One region of the Comamonas sp. wu1-DMT genome, then DNA from elsewhere that is predicted to be linked to it. Evidence: predicted binding sites of a transcription regulator. Region 1 holds the regulator's gene; each other region holds the start of a gene.
The links. The regulator FNR, encoded in region 1, switches genes on or off when oxygen is low (the NO sensors DNR and NnrR bind a similar motif). The targets are predictions, from matches to a motif close to TTGATNNNNATCAA.
Positions count from the first base shown of each region.

Region 2: the regulator FNR is predicted to act here: its motif matches at 4,281-4,294, upstream of clpB (ATP-dependent chaperone ClpB).
Region 3: the regulator FNR is predicted to act here: its motif matches at 3,783-3,796, upstream of V8Z78_RS00745 (universal stress protein).
Region 4: the regulator FNR is predicted to act here: its motif matches at 2,359-2,372, upstream of adhP (alcohol dehydrogenase AdhP).

Region 1 covers NZ_JBANEM010000001.1:543,289-549,198, reverse strand. Annotated here, with positions in the region: gene ccoN (cytochrome-c oxidase, cbb3-type subunit I) at 1-286, shown strand, start outside; gene ccoO (cytochrome-c oxidase, cbb3-type subunit II) at 306-938, shown strand; gene V8Z78_RS02540 (cbb3-type cytochrome oxidase subunit 3) at 956-1,093, shown strand; gene ccoP (cytochrome-c oxidase, cbb3-type subunit III) at 1,121-2,032, shown strand; gene ccoG (cytochrome c oxidase accessory protein CcoG) at 2,115-3,557, shown strand; gene V8Z78_RS02525 (FixH family protein) at 3,683-3,988, shown strand; gene V8Z78_RS02520 (hypothetical protein) at 4,246-4,509, shown strand; gene fnr (fumarate/nitrate reduction transcriptional regulator Fnr) at 4,573-5,295, opposite strand; gene hemN (oxygen-independent coproporphyrinogen III oxidase) at 5,564-5,910, shown strand, end outside.
Region 2 covers NZ_JBANEM010000004.1:219,877-225,786, reverse strand. Annotated here, with positions in the region: gene V8Z78_RS08750 (coniferyl aldehyde dehydrogenase) at 1-985, opposite strand, end outside; gene V8Z78_RS08745 (hypothetical protein) at 1,166-1,522, opposite strand; gene clpB (ATP-dependent chaperone ClpB) at 1,552-4,164, opposite strand; gene moaE (molybdopterin synthase catalytic subunit MoaE) at 4,581-5,039, opposite strand; gene V8Z78_RS08730 (hypothetical protein) at 5,093-5,347, shown strand; gene V8Z78_RS08725 (hypothetical protein) at 5,351-5,677, shown strand; gene V8Z78_RS08720 (hypothetical protein) at 5,746-5,910, opposite strand, start outside.
Region 3 covers NZ_JBANEM010000001.1:167,609-173,518, reverse strand. Annotated here, with positions in the region: gene V8Z78_RS00765 (IclR family transcriptional regulator domain-containing protein) at 1-750, opposite strand, end outside; gene pobA (4-hydroxybenzoate 3-monooxygenase) at 931-2,106, shown strand; gene V8Z78_RS00755 (2OG-Fe dioxygenase family protein) at 2,306-3,085, shown strand; gene V8Z78_RS00750 (hypothetical protein) at 3,281-3,754, shown strand; gene V8Z78_RS00745 (universal stress protein) at 3,910-4,347, shown strand; gene V8Z78_RS00740 (bacteriohemerythrin) at 4,414-4,971, opposite strand; gene V8Z78_RS00735 (Bug family tripartite tricarboxylate transporter substrate binding protein) at 5,057-5,910, opposite strand, start outside.
Region 4 covers NZ_JBANEM010000003.1:35,026-40,935, forward strand. Annotated here, with positions in the region: gene queC (7-cyano-7-deazaguanine synthase QueC) at 1-198, opposite strand, end outside; gene V8Z78_RS06140 (glutathione S-transferase family protein) at 314-994, shown strand; gene V8Z78_RS06145 (multifunctional CCA addition/repair protein) at 1,054-2,316, shown strand; gene adhP (alcohol dehydrogenase AdhP) at 2,554-3,588, shown strand; gene trxC (thioredoxin TrxC) at 3,651-4,085, opposite strand; gene V8Z78_RS06160 (DUF2905 domain-containing protein) at 4,295-4,495, opposite strand; gene V8Z78_RS06165 (Bug family tripartite tricarboxylate transporter substrate binding protein) at 4,704-5,690, shown strand; gene V8Z78_RS06170 (class I SAM-dependent methyltransferase) at 5,711-5,910, opposite strand, start outside.

The sequences.
Region 1 (5,910 bases):
GCTGCACTTCTGGATGGCGACCATCGGCATCGTGCTGTACATCGCAGCAATGTGGATTGCCGGTGTGATGCAGGGCCTGATGTGGCGCGCTGTCAACCCCGACGGCACGCTGACCTACACCTTCGTGGAAAGCGTGAAGGCGACCTATCCCTTCTATGTGATTCGCGTGACTGGCGGTCTGCTGTATCTGGGCGGCATGCTGGTGATGGCATGGAACACCTGGAAGACCGCAATGGCCGGCCGTTCCGTCAAGGTGGCAGTGCCTGCCGTGGTGGCTCACGCCTGAGCATTGAGGAGCAAAAGCAATGTCTGATCAAAATAACGCAGCTCCCAAGAGCTTTTCGCACGAGAAGATCGAGACCAGCAACTTTTTGCTGATCGCGCTGACGCTGTTCGTGCTGACCATTGGCGGCCTGGTGGAAATCGTGCCGCTGTTCTTCCAGAAGTCCACGACCGAAGCCGTGGCGGGTCTCAAGCCCTACACACCGTTGCAGCTGATGGGGCGCGACGTCTATCTGCGCGAGGGTTGCTACAACTGCCACTCGCAGATGATCCGTCCCTTCCGCGCCGAGACCATGCGCTACGGCCACTACTCGGTGGCTGGCGAGTTCGTCTACGACCACCCCTTCCAGTGGGGCTCCAAACGTACCGGCCCCGACCTGCATCGCGTGGGCGGCAAGTACAGCGACGAATGGCATCGCATCCACCTGAACAACCCGCGTGACGTGGTGCCCGAGTCCAACATGCCTGCTTACCCCTGGCTGGAAGCCAACAAGGTGGATGACACGGCCGTGGCAACGCGCATGAGCGCGCTGCGCAAGGTGGGCGTGCCGTACACCGATGCGGAAATCGCCGGTGCTCAGGCCGAGGTCAAGGACAAGACAGAGATGGAGGCAGTGATTGCCTATCTGCAGGTCCTTGGTCGCGCCGTCAAGTAAGAGAGAAAGGGCTGGAAATGGATATCACCACCATGCGTATCGTGGCCACGCTGGCATCGCTGGCGTGTTTCGTGGGCATCTGGTGGTGGGCGTATGCCCGCCGCAACCAGGCCCGTTTTGACGAGGCAGCTCAGGTTCCATTCCTGGAAGACTGAGTCTGATCACCACAACGAGAACATCCCATGAGCGATTTCATTAACAATTTCTGGTCGGTGTATGTCGCGGCGATTACGCTGATCGGCATCTTTGGCTGCTTGCTGCTGCTGATTCTGGTGGCCCGCAAGAAGGTCGTGCCCTCGGGCGACAACACCACAGGCCATGTCTGGGACGAAGACCTGCGTGAACTCAACAACCCCATGCCCAAGTGGTGGATGGGTCTGTTCGTGATCACCGTGGTTTTCAGCCTGGGCTATCTTGTGGTCTACCCAGGTCTGGGCGGCTTCGGCGGCAAGCTGGACTGGAGCCAGACCGGCGCCTACGACAAGGAAATGGCCAAGGCCAAGGCAGATCTGGAGCCTCTGTATGCCAAGTTCACCAGTATGCCTACCGAAGAAATGGCCAAGGACCCTCAGGCCATGGCCATTGGCGAGCGTCTGTTCATGAACAACTGTGCGCAATGCCACGGCTCTGACGCTCGCGGCAGCAAGTCCTTCCCGAATCTGGCGGACGGCGACTGGTTGCATGGCGGATCTCCCGAGAAGATCAGGGAGACCATCACCAACGGCCGTATCGGCATGATGCCGCCCATGGCGGCAGCCGTGGGCTCGGCGGAGGATGTGCGCAATGTGGCGCACTATGTGCTGAGCCTGTCGGGCAGCCCTCACGATGCCGTCAAGGCTTCGCAGGGCAAGTCCAAATTCGTGGCCTGTGCGGCTTGTCACGGCATGGACGGCAAGGGCAACCCCGCGCTGGGAGCTCCTAACCTGACCGATGACATCTGGCTGCATGGCTGGGGTGAGGCGGCAATCGTCAACATCGTCAACAACGGCAAGCACAATGAGATGCCTGCCCAGAAAGAGAAGTTGACGGAGGCGCAAATTGCCGTGCTGGCTTCCTATGTCTGGAGTCTTTCGAATACGCAAAACCAGAAGTAATGCGTTTTTAAAAGGCGGTGCCCTGGCACCGCCTTTTTCGCGTTTCAATTTTCAGTAATTACAAAAATATTAAGGAACTGCGATGCCGTGCGATCAGGGGAAGCCCCGAAAAGTCATACCGATCACGCCTGAGCCTCATGAGGGCGGGCCTGAGTTGGTGCCTATGTTCGCTTCCGAGCAAAAAGTGTACTCACGCTCTATTAGCGGCGTGTTCTCACGGTGGCGCTGGGCCATGGTGTTTCTGACCCAGATCGTCTTCTACGGCCTGCCCTGGCTGCAGTGGGGCGAGCGCCAGATGGTGCTGTTCGATCTGGGGGCTCGGCGCTTCTATCTGTTCGGACTGGTGCTGTACCCGCAGGACTTCATCTATCTGACGGGGCTGCTGATCATCAGCGCACTGGGGCTGTTCCTGTTTACCGCCGTAGCCGGGCGTCTGTGGTGTGGCTTCTCCTGTCCGCAGACGGTCTACACCGAGATCTTCATGTGGATCGAAAGCAAGGTCGAAGGCGATCGCAGTGCCCGCATGCGTATCGACAAGAGCGGCTGGACTTTGGAGAAGATCTGGAAAAAGTCGCTCAAGCAGTTTCTCTGGATCGCTCTGTCTCTTTGGACAGGTTTCACCTTTGTCGGCTACTTCGTGCCCATCCGTGAGTTGGGTGTGGAGTTGATGGCCTTCCAGGGCAGCTGGCAGATTTTCTGGGTGGCGTTCTACGGCTTCGCCACCTACGGCAACGCCGGCTATATGCGCGAGCAGGTCTGCAAGTACATGTGTCCCTATGCACGCTTTCAGAGTGCCATGTTCGACAAGGACACCATGATCGTCAGCTACGACGCCGAACGTGGTGAAGCTCGCGGCCCGCGCAAGAAAGACGTCGACTACAAGGCACAGGGCCTGGGGGACTGCATAGATTGCAAGCTTTGCGTTCAGGTCTGCCCCGTGGGCATCGATATCCGCAAAGGGTTGCAGTACGAATGCATCGGCTGCGGTCTGTGCATCGATGCCTGCAACTCCGTGATGGACAAGATGGAGTATCCGCGTGGCCTGATCCGATTGACCACTCAGAATGCCGTCGCCAAGGCCTGGAAGCAGGTGCAGGTGATTCGCCGCATTTTCCGCCCGCGTGTGCTGATTTACTCGGCCGTGCTGGTGGCCCTCAGCGCCGCCATGATCGCCAGTCTGGTGCTGCGCGAGCCGCTCAAGGTCGATGTGATTCGCGACCGTGCTGCGCTTTCGCGCATCGTGGCGGGCGGCAAGCTGGAGAACGTCTACCGTCTGCAGATCATGAACGCCACCGAGTCCGAGCAGCGCTACCGTATCAGCGCCGTGGGCCTGGAGAATCTGGAAGTCGCATCCGAGCAGGAAGTGAGCGTTGGCCCTGCAGAGACGCGCGGCATTGCGGTGCGGCTGCAGATTCCGTACGGCTCAGCAACTCCCGGCTCGCACCCCGTACACTTCAATGTGGATGCAGTGACTGCCGGAGCAGGGCGTATTTCCGAGAAGACGGTGTTCCTGGTGCCGCGTTAATGCCAGGTCTTGACGGTCTTCGTGAGCCATCACGGAGGCCGGACAAGGGCACCGCCAATCGGCAACAATTTATGCCACCCTGCCGTGTGTGTCTGGGTGGTCAGAATTTGGAAAGAGGTTTCATCATGTCGGCAGCACAAGCCAAGGTCTCGCAAACGGCCAAGATCATCCACCCCGAGGACGGCAAGCCCTGGTGGAAGTTTGCCCATGTCTGGCTCATCATCGCCGGCCCGGTGATCGTGGTGATTGCCGGCTTTGTCACCGCATACATCGCACTGAGCAGGCCTGATCCCGTGATTGACCCTGACTACTACCGCCATGGCATGGAAATCAACCAGCGCCTGAGCGAAAGTGAAAAAAGCCTGGCCCCAGCAGTCACCGGCCGCAATCATGCGGCCACGCCAGCCAAGGACCATCCGCTGGATCGCTGAGCGCTCCGGCGCTTGCTCCGCCAAGGTCGCTTTTGCGGCCTTTTTTGTTGCCGATATCAAAATCAGAGCGTGTTGCGCATGTTCTGTCTAACGTTGATGTAGAAGCAAATAGTTTTTTGATATCCAGATGGCGCAGGATGCTACTGAAAAGAGAGTGGTTCAGGGTTTCCCGCCACGGTGCATGCCCGCAGTCCTGCATGAACGGTCACCACTGTTGTGCAAAATATGACCAAGCCCACAGCCCAAGGAGAATCAGGATGGATGCTCGACGCTGGATGTGGATTGTCTGGCCGGCCTTTCTGGCGGCGGCAATCATGGAGATGGTGGTTTTCGCCTTTGTGGACCCGCTGGATGTGCACTGGCTGGGCTCCCCCCTGGACTGGTCGCGCCAAGCCATCTATACGGTCGCTTTTTTTGCCTTCTGGGTCGTGACCCTGATCGGAGGTGCGATGACGGTGATGCTGGGTCGCTCCGTCAGCGATCTCAATGGCGGCATCGTTTCCGAGCCTCTGCCCGATTAATTCGCACAGACAAAAAAGCCCGCTGTCCGCGGGCTTTGTCTTGAGAGTGTCTGTCGACTCGGTTCAGTTCTGGCATTGCTGGCTGTTGACGATGCGTTTGAGCGCCTCGGTATCCAGGATGCGCAGGTGGCGCTGCTTGACTTCCACAATGCCTTCCTCTGCAAATTTGGAGAAAGTGCGGCTCACGGTCTCGAGCTTGAGGCCCAGGTAACTGCCGATTTCTTCGCGCGTCATGCGCAGCACCAGTTCCGACTTGGAAAAGCCGCGTGCCGACAGGCGCTGAACCAGGTTCAACACAAAGGCCGCCAGGCGCTCTTCGGCACGCATGCTGCCCAGCAGCAGCATCACGCCATGCTCGCGCACGATTTCGCGGCTCATGACCTTGTGCACATGGTTCTGCAGGGCCGTGACCTCGCGCGAGAGCTGCTCCAGTTTGTCAAACGGCATGACGCAGACCTCGGCGTCTTCCAGGGCCACGGCATCACAAGTGTGGTGGTCGTTGACGATGCCGTCCAGACCAATGATTTCGCCAGCCATCTGAAAGCCTGTGACCTGGTCGCGTCCGTCTTCGGTGGCCACGCTGGTCTTGAAGAAGCCGGTTCGAATGGCATACAGCGAGGTGAACTCTTCGCCATTGCGAAACAGCAGACCGCCGCGCTTGACCTTGCGGCGCGTGGCCACAATCTCGTCAATGCGCTCCATTTGTTCATCGTCCAGGCCCATGGGCATGCACAGTTCACGCAGATTGCAGTTGGAGCAGGATGCTTTGATGGTCTGAAGATTCATGGGCTTTTTGCAACGGCGCAGACAGACACGGAGTGGAGAGTCGCGCTGGTCATTGACCTCGTGGTTGAAGATGAGATGGATCAAATTGTCGCAGCACTTGCCTTGAGGTCTCTTGATTTTCATCAAGGACAGGGTGATTGCCTTGGGGCACATTGCCTGTATTCGTTCAAAAACATGCGCTTTTGCCTATTTTGGGCATGATTTTCAGGATCTGATTTCCATTGAAATCTGCTCTATACAGAGTGTGGGCGCACCCTAACTCCCAGTTATGACCGCAGTCACGCCTGAGTTGCTGAGCCGCTTTGATATCCCCGGCCCACGCTACACATCGTTCCCAACAGCCGACCGTTTTGTTGAGGCTTTTGGTGCAGACGACTACATACTGGCACTCAAGCAGCGCAAGACGCATTCTGGCTCGCGCGCTTTGCCCCTGTCCGTTTATGTGCATGTGCCGTTCTGTGAGTCGCTTTGCTATTACTGCGCCTGCAACAAGATCGTGACCAAGCATCATGAGAAGGCTGCCGAGTATCTGGACTACTTGAGCCGTGAGCTGGCCATGCATACCGAGCATTGCGGCAAAGGTCAGCTCGTAAGCCAGCTACATCTGGGCGGAGG
Region 2 (5,910 bases), on a different contig from region 1:
CCCAGGCCGTGGTGTCACCGTCCGCAGCCGGGGCAGCCGCTTCATGCATCCAGTGCACCTGCGCTCCCAGACTTTGCGCCTGGCGCAGCATCTGCTTGAGTCGTGCCAGATGGCGCTTGCTGATGATGGCCGTGTAGTCCGGGTTGCCCGAGATGCGCGGGTACAGCTGCTGCACCGCCGCCTGATAGGCCTCGGCAAACTCCTGCTCCTTGCCGCGCGGCAGCAGCACATAGTCGGGAGCGATGCAGGTCTGCCCGGCATTGACCAGCTTGCCATAGGCCACCTTGAGCGCAGCGGCCTGCATATCGCAGTCCTGCGCAATGATGCAGGGCGATTTGCCCCCGAGCTCCAGTGTGGTGGGCGTCAGGTGCACGGCTGCCGCCTGCGCCACACGCCGCCCCACGGCCGTGGAGCCGGTGAACAGCAGATGATCGAATTGCAGACCCGAGAACTGCGTGGCCACGGCCACGTCCCCCTCGATCACGCAGAACTCTTCGGGTGCAAAGAACTGGGCGACCAGCTCGCCCATTTTTGCCGAGGTATGCGGCGTCAGCTCGCTGGGCTTGAGCATCACGCGATTGCCCGCCGCCAGAGCCGTGATGGCTGGCGCCAGCGATAGTTGTAGCGGATAGTTCCAGGGCGAGATGATGCCCACCACGCCCAGAGGCTGGCGCTCCACCCAGGCCTTGCCTGGCTGCAGCATCAGCGGCGTGCGCACGCGCTGACGCTTGCTCCACTTGGGCAGATGCTTGAGCGTGTGCCTGAGCATATTGCGCACCAGCATCAGATCCAGCATCTCGGTCCAGCGCTCGGAGCGCACACCAAAGTCCTGCTCCACCGCCGCGCACAAAGCCGGGCCGTTCTCGTCCAGCATCTTCTGCAGACGCAGCAGCCTCTCCCGGCGCACCAGCAAAGGTACATCGACCTGCGTGCGGCTGGCTTGGTACTGCAAGTCAAAAATGCGGTGCAAGTCCATGTAGTTCATGCCTGTCTGAAAATCCCAAGATCACAGTCCCGACCATACCGCGAGACTGCGTAAACACAGCGTAAAAAAAGAGCCTGATGCAACACTGCACAGGCTCTTGTGTGTTGACCGCGAAACAAGCCTGCGGCCCTTTATTGCCTCACCTGCTCCAAAGTATGAAGCCTGTGTAAGCGCTTGTCATTACGACTCGTGCACCTCGCGCGGCTGCACATCGGTCACATCGCCGGCACCGGGCAGAACGCCGCGGCGCCCGCGGGCTTCACGCTCATCCTTCTTGGCATCGGCATTGCCCGACGATTGCGCCATCCACTCGGCCCCCGAGCGGTACACCGTCTGCCAGCCGGCAAAGGGGCTCATGGCCCCCATGCTCATGGGCACCACGGGCTGGCCCGTGAGCCTGGCCCACAGGGCGCGCGCACCCCAGGCCAGGGCGATGAGGCAGGCCACGGCCATCAGGCACAGGAAAAACACCAGGCCCACCAGCATCAGCATGATGCGGACGGCCCAGCGGGTTGCAGTGGCGGCGAAATCGTTCAAAGCAATACCTCTTTCTAGGGTTCAGGTCCTCAGGCAGCGCCTGCGGACTCGAACCGGAACACCCCGGGATCATTCACCGGGTCGACTGTCACAGCTATCGTACTCTTGGGCGGGAATTTCCCCTCAAGTAACAACTTGGACAGCGGGTTTTCAATACGCTGCTGGATTGCGCGCTTGAGCGGACGGGCACCGAACACGGGATCGAAGCCCACCTTGGCCAGCTCGGCCAGGGCCTGCTCGGACACCTGCATGCTCAGCTCCATCTTCTGCAGACGGCTTTCCAGCAACTTCAGCTGAATCCTGGCAATCGCCTCGATGTTCTTGGCATCCAGTGCATGGAAGACCACGGTTTCATCGATACGGTTCAAGAATTCGGGTCGGAAATGGTTTTTAAGTTCCCCCCAGACCGCTTCCTTCACATCATCGGCATCCTCGCCAACCATGGCCTGTATCAGATGCGAGCCGATATTGCTGGTCATCACGATCACGGTGTTCTTGAAGTCCACCGTGCGGCCCTGGCCATCGGTCAACCGGCCATCGTCCAGAACCTGCAGCAATACATTGAAGACATCAGGGTGGGCTTTTTCCACCTCGTCCAGCAGCAGCACGCTATAGGGCTTGCGGCGCACGGCTTCCGTCAGGTAGCCGCCTTCCTCGTAACCCACATAGCCGGGAGGCGCACCGATCAAGCGTGCCACAGAGTGCTTTTCCATGAACTCACTCATGTCAATACGCACCAGATGGTCCTCGCTGTCGAACAGGAAGCCTGCCAGCGCCTTGCACAACTCGGTCTTGCCCACGCCCGTGGGGCCCAGGAACAGGAAGGAGCCGGTGGGGCGATTGGGATCGGACAGACCCGAACGCGAGCGACGGATGGCATTGGCCACAGCGCTGATCGCTTCCTCCTGACCCACCACACGCTCGTGCAGCTTGTCCTCCATGTGCAGCAGCTTGTCTTTTTCGCCCTGCATCATCTTGGCCACAGGGATGCCAGTGGCACGACTCACCACCTCGGCGATCTCCTCGGCTCCGACCTGGGTGCGCAGCAGCTTGTTGGCCGTCGCGCCGTCCTGGCCCTCTTCCTTGGCCTGGGCTTCGTGCAGCTGCTTTTCGAGTGCCGGCAGCTTGCCGTACTGCAGCTCGGCCACCTTGTTGAAGTCGCCCTTGCGCTTGAACTCCTCGATCTGTATGCGCAGCTGGTCCACTTCCTTGCGGATCTGCTCAGAACCCAGGGCGCTGGCCTTCTCGGCCTTCCAGATTTCCTCAAGGTCGGCGTACTCGCGCTCCAGGCTTTCGAGCTCTTCCTCGATCAGCTGCAGACGCTTTTGCGAAGCCTCGTCCTTCTCGCGCTTCATGGCCTCGCGCTCGATCTTTAGCTGGATCATGCGGCGCTCGAGCTTGTCCATCACCTCGGGCTTGGAGTCCATCTCGATCTTGATCTTGGCCGCGGCCTCGTCGATCAGGTCAATGGCCTTGTCGGGCAGGAAGCGGTCGGTGATGTAGCGATGGCTCAGCTCCGCAGCGGCAACGATGGCGGGGTCGGTGATATCGACGTTGTGATGCGCCTCGTACTTCACCTGCAGGCCGCGCAGAATGGCGATGGTGTCCTCCACCGAAGGCTCGTCCACGATGACCTTCTGGAAGCGGCGCTCCAGAGCGGCATCCTTTTCGATGTACTTGCGGTACTCATCGAGCGTGGTCGCCCCCACGCAATGCAGCTCGCCACGCGCCAGCGCGGGCTTGAGCATATTGCCGGCGTCCATGGCGCCATCGGCCTTGCCGGCGCCCACCATGGTGTGGATTTCGTCGATGAAAAGAATAATGCGGCCTTCGTCCTGTGCGATTTCCTTGAGCACGGATTTGAGGCGCTCCTCGAAGTCGCCGCGGTACTTGGCACCGGCCAGCAGGCCCGCCATGTCCAGCGACAGCACGCGCTTGTTCTGCAGGCTCTCGGGCACTTCGCCGGCCACGATGCGCTGGGCCAGGCCTTCGACAATGGCGGTCTTGCCCACGCCGGGCTCGCCGATGAGCACGGGGTTGTTCTTGCTGCGGCGCTGCAGCACCTGGATGGCGCGGCGGATTTCATCGTCGCGGCCGATCACGGGATCAAGCTTGCCGCTGCGGGCGCGCTCGGTCAGATCCAGCGTGTATTTCTTGAGCGCTTCGCGCTGGCCTTCGGCTTCTGCACTATCCACGTTCTGCCCTCCTCGCACGGCATTGATGGCTGCCTCCAGGCTGGATTTGCTCACGCCGCTTTGCTTGAGCAAGGCTCCAGCACGCGTGGCCGAGCCTGCGGCATCGGCCAGCGCCAGCAGAAACAGCTCGCTGGCGATGAACTGGTCACCGCGCTTGAGGGCTTCTTTTTCGCTGGCCTGCAGCAGCCGAGCCAGCTCGGAACCGACCTGCACATCGCCTTGCTGCTGCACCCGCGGCAGATCAGCCATGGCCTGTTCTGCCAGGTTTTTGAGTTGTTGCACATTGCCGCCAGCGCGCTGCAGCAGCGCACGCGGGCCGTCGTCCTGGCGCAGCATGGCCACCAGCAGGTGCAAAGGGTCGATGGTAGATTGATCAGCACCGAGCGCCAGGGACTGCGCGTCGGCCAAGGCTTCTTGGAATTTGGTCGTCAGTTTGTCAATTCGCATGGTTTGTCGCTTTCGCTCCAATCAGATTCATTGCTGATTTATCTGATAGCCAGGTGGTGAATTTCAAGACCGGAAGGGCAATAAAGCGGCTCAAAAGACGGCCGCAAGTCTGTGATTTGATCAAAATCAAACAACGCCCTGCGCCAGAAGCCAGACCCGAGCATCGCGCGTCAAAGCCAGATCCAATGTAGGCTCAAACCCACAATGCGCAAGATTACGGCCCCATACCTGCCAGAGTCAGCAAACCCGGGAGCCACCAAGAACCATAGCGACTTACGCTTTATACATCAGCGCCAGAGGCATTTTTATTCATAGATTTTTCAAGATCATGCACTGATGCGGCACAACCAGGCGTCACCTGGCCCAGGGCGACCTGGCACCAGTACAGGTCTGCGCTCAGGCGGCTGCCGCCATTCTTATTGCCACCGCGCCAGCGCCTGTTCGTCACTGACACGCGCATCCACCCAGCGTGCGCCTTGCTCGGTCTGCTCTTTTTTCCAGAACGGCGCTTCGGACTTCAGATAGTCCATGATGTATTCACAGGCCTCGAAGGATTTGCCGCGGTGGGCGCTGCTCACCGCCACCAGCACGATCTGGTCCATGGGCTGCAGCAGGCCGATGCGGTGAATCACGCGCGCGCCATAGATGCCAAAGCGCGCCACGGCCTTGTCGATGATGGCCTCGATCGACTTCTCGGTCATGCCGGGATAATGCTCGAGCTCCATGCTGGAGACGGCATCGCCCTCGTTGCGGTCGCGCACCGTGCCGACAAAACTGCAGACCGCGCCCACGCGCGCATCGCCGGTGCGCAGGGCGGCAATCTCGGCCGAGAGGTCAAAGTCCTGAGTCTGAATGGATACACGTGCTTCGGTCATGCCTGCATTGTCGCAGGCCAGCATGGGCATGTCTGGCGCATTAGCATTGGGCCATGGCCACACAAACCATCAATCTGCCGGAGTACACGCTGTACCCCTCTCCGCGCAACGAGCACCGGATGATTTTCGAGTTCCAGCTCTTTGTGCCCTATCCCTATGAGCTGATCCACCTGCCCGACTACAACTTCAAGGGCAAGGCCACGCTGTTTGCTGCCCACCGCAAGCGCGACAACAAATCGGGCCAGCTCATTACCTGCGAGCTGGCCGTGGACATAGAGCGTTTCGAGCGCCTGTTCGAACCAAGCTAAGCCATGGACGACACCAGCCAGATTCAGCCGCCGACCAGCTTTGCCGAGCTGTTTCGCACGCGCAGCGGCAAGCTGTCCGTACCGATTGCCGAGGTCGTCGCACGCTATGAGCTATGCGAAGACCTGGCAAGCCATCTGACCGAGCAGGCACAGACGCTCTATCACTCGGGCAACTCCTCCGAAGAACAGGTGCTGCTGGGCATGCATGCGGGCCTGGCCGCGGAGGGCTCGGTCGTCACGGTGCCTGAGGCGGGCTGGATCGTGCAGCGCCTGGCCGAGCTGCTGGAATGGCGTACACCGCAGTTCCCCACGCCTGCAGACCCGGCCTGAAATCCCGGACGGAACCGCTTCTCAGCACTTTCAGACCCGCATTTTTCGCTTCAAACTCCGGAGCTAGATCAGAAGGCTCCGACAGGCGCATGCAGACGCTGCCAGGCCAAGGCCCGCCAGGCAGGCGTTCCATAGGCAGCGACCAGATCTCGCCCTATGGCGACCCAGGCCGGATCGGCCGGGTTCAAGCCCAAAGCCTCGATGAATGGCGCTTGCACGATGAAGCACTGGCG
Region 3 (5,910 bases), 380 kb from region 1:
CAGCGGCAGTATTTCCTGCTGCATGGTTTGCGGGCTCATGCGTTTGGCCGATGTCACCACATTCAGCGCTGCCACGGTGCGCCCGCGCATATTGCGCAACGGCACGGCCACGGCCTGAATGGCCAGTTCATGCTCCTCAAGCGCCATGCAGTAGTCGAGACGGCGCACCTCGTCGAGCAAGGCCTTCAGCGCCGCACCATCGGACACCGTGTGTGCCGTCAGCTTGGGCAGGTCATAGCTGGCCAGCCAGTCGTCGAGCTCCGAGCTCGAGAGCGAGGCCAGCAGCACCCGGCCGGTGGACGTGGCATGCGCCGGCAGGCGCGTGCCCAGATGCAGTCCGTGGGCCATCAGGCGCTCGCCCTTCTCATGAACGGCGCTGCGCGCGACGATGACGACTTCGCGGCCCTCGCGCACCACGCAGGAGTAGGACAGTCCGGTCTGCGCGGCCAGCCTGTGCAGCACGGGTTGCACGATGCGCGGCAGCCGGGCCGAGGCCAGATAGCTGCCCGACAGGCGCAGCACCTTGGGAGCCAGCCAGAAATAGCTGCCATCGGTTTCCAGATAGCCGAGATAGGCCAGGGTGAGCAGATGGCGCCTGGCGGCAGCGCGCGTGATGCCGGCGCGCTCGGCGGCCATGGTGGCATTCAGGCGCTGGCGCTCGGTGTCGAAGCTTTCCAGTACGGCCAGGCCCTTGGCTAGGCCGGCAATGAAGTCTGCCGGGGCGATGGAGGGGGAGCCATGGTCATTCATGGAGGCTTCCGCAGTTCTTGTTTTGCGCGATCATCGTTCTCATTGTGCGATTATCGCGCAAACAACGATTCTCTCCTTTGTCTTGACGCAGCACAAAACTTAGTCTTGCTGCACAGCGCAACCGGCGTCGTCACGCTCGCCGGTTGAGAGGTTTTTGAGCCATAACAAGGAGTCATATTCATGCGTACACAAGTCGCCATCATCGGTGCCGGTCCCTCGGGTCTGCTGCTGGGGCAACTGCTCTACAAGGCAGGAATCGACAACATCATCATCGAGCAGCGCAGCGCCGACTATGTGCTGGGCCGCATCCGCGCCGGCGTGCTGGAGCAGGTGACGGTGGATCTGCTCAAGCAGGCGGGTGCCGACAAGCGCATGAATGAGGAAGGTCTGCCTCATGACGGCATCGAGCTGCTGTTCAAGGGCAAGCGCCATCGCATCAATCTGCATGACCTGACCGGCGGCAAGCGCGTGATGGTCTACGGCCAGACCGAAGTCACCCGCGATCTGATGGAAGTGCGGGCTCAGGAAGGCCTGACCACGGTCTACGAGGCCAGCAATGTGCAGCCCGTGGACTTCGAGGGCGACAAGCCCAAGGTGCGTTACGAAAAAGACGGCCAGGTGCACGAGATAGAGTGTGACTTCATCGCCGGCTGCGACGGCTTTCACGGCATCTGCCGCGCCAGCGCTCCTCAGGACAAGATCAAGACCTTCGAGAAGGTCTACCCCTTCGGCTGGCTGGGCCTGCTCTCGGATACGCCGCCCGTGTCGCACGAGCTGATCTATGCCAACACCGAGCGCGGCTTTGCCCTGTGCAGCCAGCGCAGCGCCACGCGCAGCCGCTACTATCTGCAGGTGCCGCTGACCGACAAGGTCGAGGACTGGAGCGACGAGGCGTTCTGGGAGGAGCTCAAGAAGCGCCTGGACCCCGAAGCCCGCGCCAATCTGGTGACCGGCCCATCGCTGGAAAAAAGCATTGCGCCGCTGCGCAGCTTTGTGACCGAGCCCATGCGCTTCGGCCGCATGTTCCTGGCCGGCGATGCCGCGCACATCGTGCCCCCCACCGGCGCCAAGGGCCTGAACCTGGCAGCTTCCGACGTGGGTTATCTGTCGCAAGCCTTTGTCGAGTACTACAAGGAGCAGTCCGAGGCTGGCATCGACCGTTACTCCGAGCAGTGCCTGCGCCGTGTCTGGAAGGCCGAGCGCTTCTCCTGGTGGATGACTTCCATGCTGCACAACTTCCCCGGCGAGGGCGAGTTCAACACCAAGGTACAGGAAGCCGAGCTGGACTACATCGTCCACTCCGAAGCCGGCTCGACCTCGCTGGCCGAGAACTATGTGGGTCTGCCTCTGGTTTAAGCCCCCGACCGCCTTGCCTTCGCCACCATGGTGATGAAGGCCCGGTGCCCGATCACGGCACCTCGCGTTCTGCCTGCATTGCTGTGTGCGATGCAGGCATTTTTTTTCATCCATGCAATTTGGTTGATGCTGCCTTGCGTAAATTTCGATGCCGAGCCACAAGCCAGCGGGGCCTGCGAGGAGTAAGCTTGCCGACCTTATGGCGCACATCATGTTTTCCCCTCCCTATATTGCCGCTGCCGAGGCAGCCCAGTCCTTGCGCACGCGCGGCTATGCCGTGCTGCAGCCCGAGGACTTCGCCCAGTGGATGGGCCTGAGTGTGGCCGATCTGCACGCCATGGATGCGGACTGGCAGGGTCTGCCGCCCGATGCCTTCCTCAAGGATGGAGGCCGCTATCGCCGCCGCCGCCATTCCTGCTTTGTCAGCGAAGGCGATCAGGTGCAGCAGGTGCCTCATCGCGCCCACTGGCAGCCTGTGGAATACAACGCTCTGCATGGCGGCATGCAGCGCATGTTCGAGCCCATGCTGGAGAGCACGACGACGAGCGCGGCATGGCTGGAGATGATCAATGCCCTGGGGCAGCTGGCCGATCAGGTGTTCTGCACCGACGAGCTGCATGAGCGCTGGTTTGTCGAGGCGCACCAGTTCCGCATCGACACCACGGACGGCATCGGCCGTCCCACGCCCGAAGGCGCTCACCGCGACGGCGTCGATCTGGTCGCCGTGCTGCTGGTGGGACGCAAGGGCGTCAAAGGGGGCGAGACCCGCGTGTTCGAAGCGACCGGCCCCAATGGCCAGCGCTTCACGTTGACCGAGCCCTGGTCGGTGATGCTGCTCGACGATGCGCGCATGATTCATGAGACCACGCCGATCCAACCTGCTGAGCCCGGTGGTGTGCGCGACACGCTGGTGCTGACCTATCGCCGCGGCAACTTCCAGGGGGCCGAGCTCCAGGGGCAGCAGGGCCAGGCCGCTTGAGCTTGATTGGGCCGGACGGCTTTGTTCTGAAAATTTGAGCAAAACTGTAACGTGCTCAATGCATCAAAGTGACGCCCTCGACACTGCATGATGCAGGCTTGTTGCGGCGAAGCTTTCGCCCCTTCAAGTCTTTCCTGCATCCAACAAGCCAGAACAGCTGGCCGACACCACGCCCTGCAGGGCGTGGTTTTTTATATGAATCGCTTTTACGCCCTTAGTATTTCAGTGCTGACCGCTCTTGTCACAGTAGCGGCCTGCAAGCCTTCGCAAGACCGTCCGGCACAGGCGGCCTACACCAAGGAGCCCACGATCTACTTTCGCAATGGCCTTGAGATTACCCTCGGCGATGCCTCGGTGCCGGTTCACGGGGTGGAGGAATGCCCTTATGGTCTGGCCGCGCCGGCCGGTGCCGTGGTCGAGCTCAATGATGCCAAGTGCATCAGGCTGTCGGACGATACCGAGCAGATCGTCGTGATGCTGGACCTGCCGGGCGGCATCGTCCAGGAGGAATGGACCGTGCGCCGCGATGCACCGAGCAAGCCTCATGAGCCGGCTTTCAAGAACGTCTCCCTGCTGCGTCCCGACGGCACGCGCATCACTATCACCGACAAGTCCGACACTCTGCTGGACAAGTGCTACGAGTACCAGGCGGCCCATGTCTGCATCTGAGGCAGATGGCTTGGAGTGAACTTTAGGGTTGATTCATGTCAACACGCTGAGGCATGATGAAGGCAGACTGCATGCTATTCCAAGAGCGGCATTTGCCCTGGGTCCCTGGTCCGGGTTCCGTGTCGCCTGCAACCTAGAAGGAGAAACATATGTCCATGTTCAATCACATCCTGGTTCCGGTCGACGGCTCCAAGCCCTCCATGCTGGCCGCACGCAAGGCCGCTGAACTCTCCAAGGTTTTCGGCAGCGCCGTGACGGCGGTGTATGTGGTCGATCCCTATCCTTTCACCGGCGTGGGCGCCGACTTTGCCTATGGCCAGTCCCAGTATCTGAGCGCGGCCACCGCCGAAGCCAACACCGCCCTGGATGCGGTCAAGGCCATCATGGATGAGGCGGGTGTGCCCGTGAAGACCCTGGTGGGTGAGGGTCATGCAGTGCATGAAGGCATCGTTCGCACCATGGAGAGCGTGGGCGCAGACCTTGTCGTCATGGGCTCGCAGGGGCGACGCGGCCTTGAGAAGCTGATGCTGGGCAGCGTCACGCAACGTGTGCTGGGCGCAGTCAAAATCCCGGTTCTTGTGGTGCGCGAGTGAGCGTAAGGCGGCTGCCCACGAAGCAACGGCTCCTCAGGGAGCCGTTTTTCTGATGAGCCAGAGTGCTCAGCGATTGAGCAGCCGGGCCAGCCAGCCTTTTTTCTTGCGCTGCAATTCCAGCTCCTGAAGCACCTCGGCCTTGAGCTGTTCCTTCTGTGCAGCTTGTCCGCTCTCTTTGGACATCATGCGCAGATAGACCTTGGCCGAGTCCACATAGCCATGGTCTTCGTTGCGGATGTGGTTGAACAGCCAGCGCGAAAGCATGCCGTGTAGTTCGGCGGCCACATCCTCACCCGCATCGAAGCGGGTCTGCATCTCGATCACGCGGCGCGTGAACAGCTCGTGCACTTTTTTGTGCGGGCCGGCGAACATATAGCCGGCGCTCTCGATCAGGCTTTCCTCGAAGACGAAGTGCGAGACGGTGTAGTCGATCATCTCGCCGATGACATCGCCCAGACCTTCGCGATCTGGCGAGCTGCGCAATTCGTAGAGTCTGTTGATGTAATCGACGATGCGGCGGTGCTGCCGGTCGATCTCCGCAATACCGGTGTCCAGCTCGGGGACCCAGACCAGCAATGCCATGATGTTCTCCAGAAATTCAGGGGTTTCCGCAGAAGTATTCACGAGCCTGTCATAGGCTGCATTGATTCAGATCAGGCCTGCCCACGCCAGGCAGGGCGGCGCGAATCCTGCGCGCCGCGTCGGGATGTCACTCGATCTTGGCGCCCGAGGATTCGACGACCTGCTTGGACTGCTTGAAGTCGGCCTGGAACATCTTATCGAAGTTGGTCACGCTCATGGACTGAGGCTCGGCGCCCTGGGTCAGAATGGCCTCGCGCACCTCGGGCATGGCCAGCAGCTTGTTCACTTCGACATTGACCTTGGTCACGATGGCTGCGGGTGTGCCCTTGGGCATGAACAGGCCGTACCAGGTGCTCACATCAAAGCCCTTGAGACCGGACTCGGCCAGTGTCGGGGTGTCTGGCAGTGAGGACGAGCGCTTTGCCGAGGTCACGGCGATGGCGCGCAGCTTGCCGGCCTTGATCTGGGCTATGGCCGAGGGTACGGAGGACACCAGCAGATCCACATTGCCGGCCAGTGCATCCATCATCGCGGGGTTGGAGCCCTTGTAGGGCACGTGGGTCAGATGAATGTCCGAGGCCTTTTCCAGCATCACGCCGGCCAGATGGATGCTGGTGCCGTTGCCGGGCGAGCCGTAGGTGATCTTGGACGGGTTCTTCTTGGCTGCAGCCACCACGTCGGCCAGCGTCTTGTACGGCGAGTTGGCGGCGGTGGCGATCACGATCGGGGTGTAGGCCACATGAGCCACGGGGGTCAGATCCTTGCTGGGGTTCCAGGGCAGGTTCTTGTAGAGGTAGGGGCCAAGGACCACGTTGTCCTTCTGGCCCATCACCATGTCATAGCCCGTGGGCGCCGCCTTGACCGCTTCGGTGATGCCGATGGTGCCGCCTGCACCCGCACGGTTGTCGGGCACCACGGTCCATTTGCTGACTTCGGTGAGCTTGCTGGCAATCACGCGCGAGAGGATGTCGGTGCCGCCGC
Region 4 (5,910 bases), on a different contig from region 1:
GCGCACCTGCATCTCCACGCTGTGGCGCTGGCCGTAGTCAAAGCCCAGCGTCTCCACGCGCTCGAACATGGCCAGGGCCTGGGCCAGGCAGGTGGTCGAGTCCTGGCCGCCCGAGAACAGCACCAGCGCGCCCTTGTGATGACCGGCCCCGGCCACCTGAGCGGCCGGGCTTGCAGAAGAAGTCGAAGTATTTGCCATAGTGCTGCAATTACATCATCCGCCGTGCCACCGAGACATGACTGTGGAATCAAAACACACAGACCGTCAGGCCCAAGCTTGATAAGCTGCTCGACAAACCACACAGGAGTCCGCCATGAAGCTCTATATCGGCAACAAGAATTACTCGTCCTGGTCCATGCGTCCCTGGGTGCTGATGCGCCAATGCGGCATCAGCTTCGAAGAGCTCACGCTGCGCTTTGACAGCTTTGCGCCCGACTCCAGCTTCAAGCTGCAGGCGCTGGCACTCGCACCGACCGGCAAGGTGCCGCTGCTGGTCGACGAGGGACTGATCATCTGGGACAGCCTGGCCATCTGCGAATACCTGGCCGAGCGTTTTCCCGACAAGCATCTGTGGCCGCAGACCGTGGCCCAGCGCGCCCGCGCACGCAGTCTGGTGGCTCAGATGCACAGCGGCTTCGGTGCGCTGCGCAGCCTTTGCCCCATGAATATCGAAGCCCAGCTGCAGGAAACCGGCGCCCGGCTCTGGGCCGAGCATGCCGATCTGCGCAGCGATGTCCAACAACTCGAAGAGCTCTGGACCCCACTGCTGAGCGCTGCCAGCGGCCCCATGCTGTTCGACCAGTTCAGCATTGCCGATGCCTTTTTTGCGCCGGTGTGCATGCGCATCAACAGCTACGGCCTGCCGACCTCGGCCCCGGTACGTGCCTATATACAGCGCGTCACCCAGTTGCCAGCCACCCAGGAATGGATTCAGGCAGCGCTGGCCGAGCACGACTTTCTGCAGTTTGAAGAGCCCTATCGCCAGCAGCGCTGAGGCTTGGCTCCCGCGATTGCGGTATCTGCAGGCCGGCTCGCAGCCACTACCATTGCAGCATGAGTGAATTCAAGGTTTTCAAGGTAGGCGGTGCGGTGCGCGATGCATTGCTGGGCCTGCCCGTCAACGATACGGACTGGGTGGTGGTTGGCGCCACGCCGGAGCAGATGAGCGCGCGCGGCTTCGTGCCCGTGGGGCGCGACTTTCCGGTGTTTCTGCACCCCCGGACCCATGAGGAATATGCGCTGGCACGCACCGAGCGCAAGAACGGCATGGGCTATCGCGGCTTTGTGGTCCACACCGCCGCCGATGTGACACTGGAAGAAGACCTGGCGCGGCGCGATCTCACCATCAACTCCATCGCTGCTCCCGCAGACTGGACAGGCAACGGCGACCTCGAAGATCTGGTCGACCCCTACCACGGCCAGCAGGATCTGAAGAATCGCGTGCTGCGCCATGTGACCGATGCCTTCCGCGAAGACCCGGTACGCATTCTGCGTCTGGCCCGCTTTGCGGCGCGCTTCACCGATTTTTCCGTCGCGCCCGAGACCATGGAACTCATGCGCGAGATGGTGGCGGCCGGCGAGGTCGATGCCCTGGTGCCCGAGCGCGTGTGGCAGGAAATCAGCCGCGGCCTGATGGAGGCCCAGCCCTCGCGCATGTTCGAGATCCTGCGCGAATGCGGGGCGCTGGTCCGGCTGCTGCCCGAACTCGACAAGCTCTGGGGCGTGCCCCAGCGCGCCGAATACCACCCCGAGATCGATTGCGGCGTGCATGCCATGATGGTGCTGGACATGTCGGCGCGCCTGCAGGCACCGCTGTCCGTGCGTTTTGCCTGCCTCTGCCATGACTTCGGCAAGGGCAGCACGCCGGCCGATGTGCTGCCCCGCCATATCGGCCATGAGCAGCGCAGCGCCCGCCTGCTGCTACAGGTCTGCGAGCGCTGGCGCGTACCCAACGACTGCAAGGAGCTGGCCGAGGTCGTAGCGCGCGAGCATGGCAACATCCACCGCAGCCATGAACTCAATGCCGCCGCCCTGCTGCGGCTGCTCGAGCGCTGCGATGCCATCCGCAAGCCCCAGCGCTTCGAGGAAGCCCTGCAGGCCTGCGAATGCGACGCGCGCGGACGGCTGGGTTTTGAAGATGCGGCCTATCCGCAGCGCCAGCGCCTGGGCAATGCCCTGAAAGCGGCTCTGGCCGTGGAAACCGGCCCGGTCGCCCAGGCCGCAGCACAGCGCGGCCTCAAGGGCAAGGCCATCGGCGACGCAGTGAGCAAGGCGCGCGAGCGGGCGATTGCCGCCTATCTGGAAGACGGCGCCTAGCAGCTCGCGCGCCGAGGTCCAGAAGGCAAGGATGGGCGCGGCTTGAGTTAAGTCAAAGAAGCTATGCTGCAGCCATTGCACAGTACGAGACGGCTGCGGCGATTCACTCCGCCCGGGCCATGCAGCAGGTCACGAAGCCCGCTGCAACCCCCATGCCATACCGGTATGGTTCTTTGACGGGCAAGTGTCCGGCCCACAGGCCACGGCCTTGCCCTCTTGCTTCAAGGAGGTGCTCTGATGTCCTTACCCCAGACCATGAAAGCCGCCGTGGTGCGTTCCTTCGGGAAGCCGCTCACGATCGAAGAAATGCCGGTGCCTCGACCGGCAGACGATCAGATCCTGGTCAAGATTGCCGCCTCCGGCGTCTGCCACACCGATCTGCATGCGGCCGAAGGCGACTGGCCCGTCAAGCCTCATCCGCCCTTCATTCCCGGCCACGAGGGCGTGGGCCATGTAGCTGCGGTGGGCAAGAACGTCAAGCATGTCAAGGAAGGCGATCGCGTGGGCGTGCCCTGGCTGCACAGCGCCTGCGGCTTCTGCCGCCACTGCATAGGCGGCTGGGAAACCTTGTGCGAATCTCAGACCAATACCGGCTATTCGGTCAACGGCGGCTTTGCCGATTACGCACTGGCCGACCCCAACTATGTGGGCCATCTGCCGTCCAATGTGAGCTTTATCGACGTCGCTCCCGTGCTCTGCGCCGGGGTCACGGTGTACAAGGGCCTGAAGGTCACCGACGCCAAGCCCGGCGACTGGGTGGTGATTTCCGGCATCGGCGGCCTGGGCCATATGGCTGTGCAATATGCCAAGGCCATGGGCTTCAATGTCGCGGCGGTCGACATCGACGACAGCAAGCTCGCGCTGGCGCGCCAGCTGGGCGCCACCGTCACCGTCAACGCCATGAACACCGACCCGGCGGCCTATCTGCAAAGAGAGATCGAAGGCGCCCACGGCGTGCTGGTCACGGCCGTGTCACCCAAGGCTTTCGAGCAGGCTCTGGGCATGGTGCGTCGCGGCGGCACGATTTCGCTCAACGGTCTTCCACCTGGCGATTTTCCGCTGCCGATTTTCTCCATGGTGCTCAAGGGCATCACGGTGCGCGGCTCCATCGTCGGCACGCGCCTGGACCTGCAGGAGTCGCTGGACTTTGCCGCCCAGGGCAAGGTCAAGGCCACCGTATCCACCGACAAGCTGGAAAACATCAACGACATCTTTGCCCGCATGCACGAAGGCAAGATCGAAGGCCGCGTGGTGCTGGACATCGCCGCCTGAGCCAGGCTAACCGGCCCCGAACCGGGGCCGGGTGAACGGGCCCGCTCGCGCGAAGCCGCCGCTCAGATCACCGAGCGCACCCAGCGCACGATCTCCGAGGCCGGCAGGGCTCCGGAGATGCGTGCCAGTTCCCTGCCTTCCTTGAAGACCACCATGGTCGGAATGCTGCGAATGCCCAAGGGTGCTGCGGCCTGTGGATAAGCCTCGGTATCGAGCTTGGCCAGTTGCGCCTGCCCCGCCAGTTGCTGGGCCGCCTGGGCAAAGGCCGGCGCCATCATGCGGCAGGGGCCGCACCAGGGGGCCCAGAAATCCACGACCACGGGCAACTGGCTGCGGCCGGTGTGCCGGGCAAAGCTGTCGTTGTCCAGCGCCACGGGCTCGCCCGTCACCAGCGGCTGGTGGCAGCTGCCGCAATCGGGCTGGTTGCCCAGCTGGTCGCTGGCAATGCGATTGGTGGTGTGGCAATGAGGACAGACGTAGTGCAGGGATTCGGACACAGGGGCAACCTTTCTAGGATTTACGCAAACAAGAATGCGACAACGGCCTGCCTCCTGGGACAGTCGCCTTGCCTGAACCCGCTTTGCGTAAGTTGTACTTTCTTTGGCAATGCCTGACGGTGCCAGCAGGCACTGCTCGGGCTCAGGTCCGTATGTGCAGCCAAAGCCTGCAGATTCAAGTCGGCCCGACTCAGAAGGTGTTTACGCTCTCAGAGCTTCACAAAGCGGGCAATCAGCGCCGCCACCACGCTGAGCAGCACCGTACTGGCCACGGGCAGAAAAAATTCCTTGCCGAACAGCCGAAAGCGGAAGTCGCCGGGCAGACGCCCCAGCCCTATGCGCTGCAGCCAGCCGTGCAGCCCGTTGACGAGCAACAGGGCCAGAAAAATGACGATCAACCAGCGAATCATGAGACCGCAAGTATAGGGGCGCACTGTCCTGACGGCCTGCGCGCCCATGCTGTCAGGCAGCCATTCCGTTTATGCATGACATGCTTCCCAAAGATTGATTGACCTCAATTCCCCCCTCTGCCCATGATGTCCAAGCCCTGCGCCATGCAGGGACCGGGCCCATGCGTCTGCCGTCACGGCCCGCCAACAACAAACAACGAGACATACCGTGCCCCAGACCTTTTCACGCAAACAGTTTCTCCTGACCGCAGCGCTGCTGGGCGCCAGCCTGGCCCTGCCAGCGGCTGCCGACAGCTTCCCCAATCGCCCACTCAAGCTGGTCGTGCCTTTCTCGCCCGGCGGCAACACCGATGTCGTGGCACGCCTGGTCGGCCAGGGTCTGGCCGAGGCCCTGGGCCAGCCGGTCGTGGTGGAGAACATCCCCGGCGCCAACGGAGCCATCGGAGCCAGCCGCGTCGCAGCCGCCGCCAATGACGGCTACACGCTGCTGTTCGGCACGGCAGGCACGCAGGCCATCAATCCCAGCCTGTACCGCAATCTCAGCGAGAAAAGCCTGGACGACTTCGAGTACGTAGCTCTGGTGACCTCGATTCCCAATGTGCTGGTGATCAACGAATCGAAAACACCGGTCAAATCGGTGGCCGAGTTGGTGAGCTACGCGCGCGAGCGCCGCACCGGCATGAGCTATGGCTCGCCGGGCATGGGCTCCACCGTGCATCTCTCGGGCGAGCTGCTCAAGAGCGCCGCCAAACTGGACCTGGTTCACGCGCCTTACAAGGGCAGCGCTCCGGCACTGACCGATCTGATCGGCGGCCAGATCGATTTCATCTTCGAGAACATCACGCCGGCACTGCCCTTCATCCAGGGCGGCAAGCTCAAGGCGCTGGCCGTGACCTCCGCCGAGCGCCTGCCGCAGCTGCCCCAGGTCCCGACCATGAAGGAAAGCGGCTTTCCGTCCTTTGTCACCGCCACCTGGAACGGCGTGCTGGCCCCCAAGGGGACACCACGCGCCGTGGTCCAGCGACTTGAAGCCGCCACGCTCAAGGTGGCCAGCAGCCCCGAGTTCAAGGCCAGAGTCGCAGCCCTGGGAGGCGAACCTCGCCTGCTCGGCTCAAGCGCGTTCCGCGACTTCACGCGCACCGAGTACAAGCACTGGGGCAGCATCATCCAGGCCGCCAAGCTCGAAAAGCAGTGAGCTCGGCGGGCACGCAGACGCTATAGCCGATGCGTGCGGTCGCCCTGCACAAAGCCCAGCGGCGTCCAGGGCTCCACGCCCTTGGACAGGGCAACGACCTTGAACAGCTCGCCCATCTCGTGCTCCATGACCAGCTTGGAGGCCATGGATCTGGCCTTGATGCCGACCGCATCGAGCTTGGGTGCAAGTCCGCAGTTGATGAGAAAGTGCGCCTGATTGG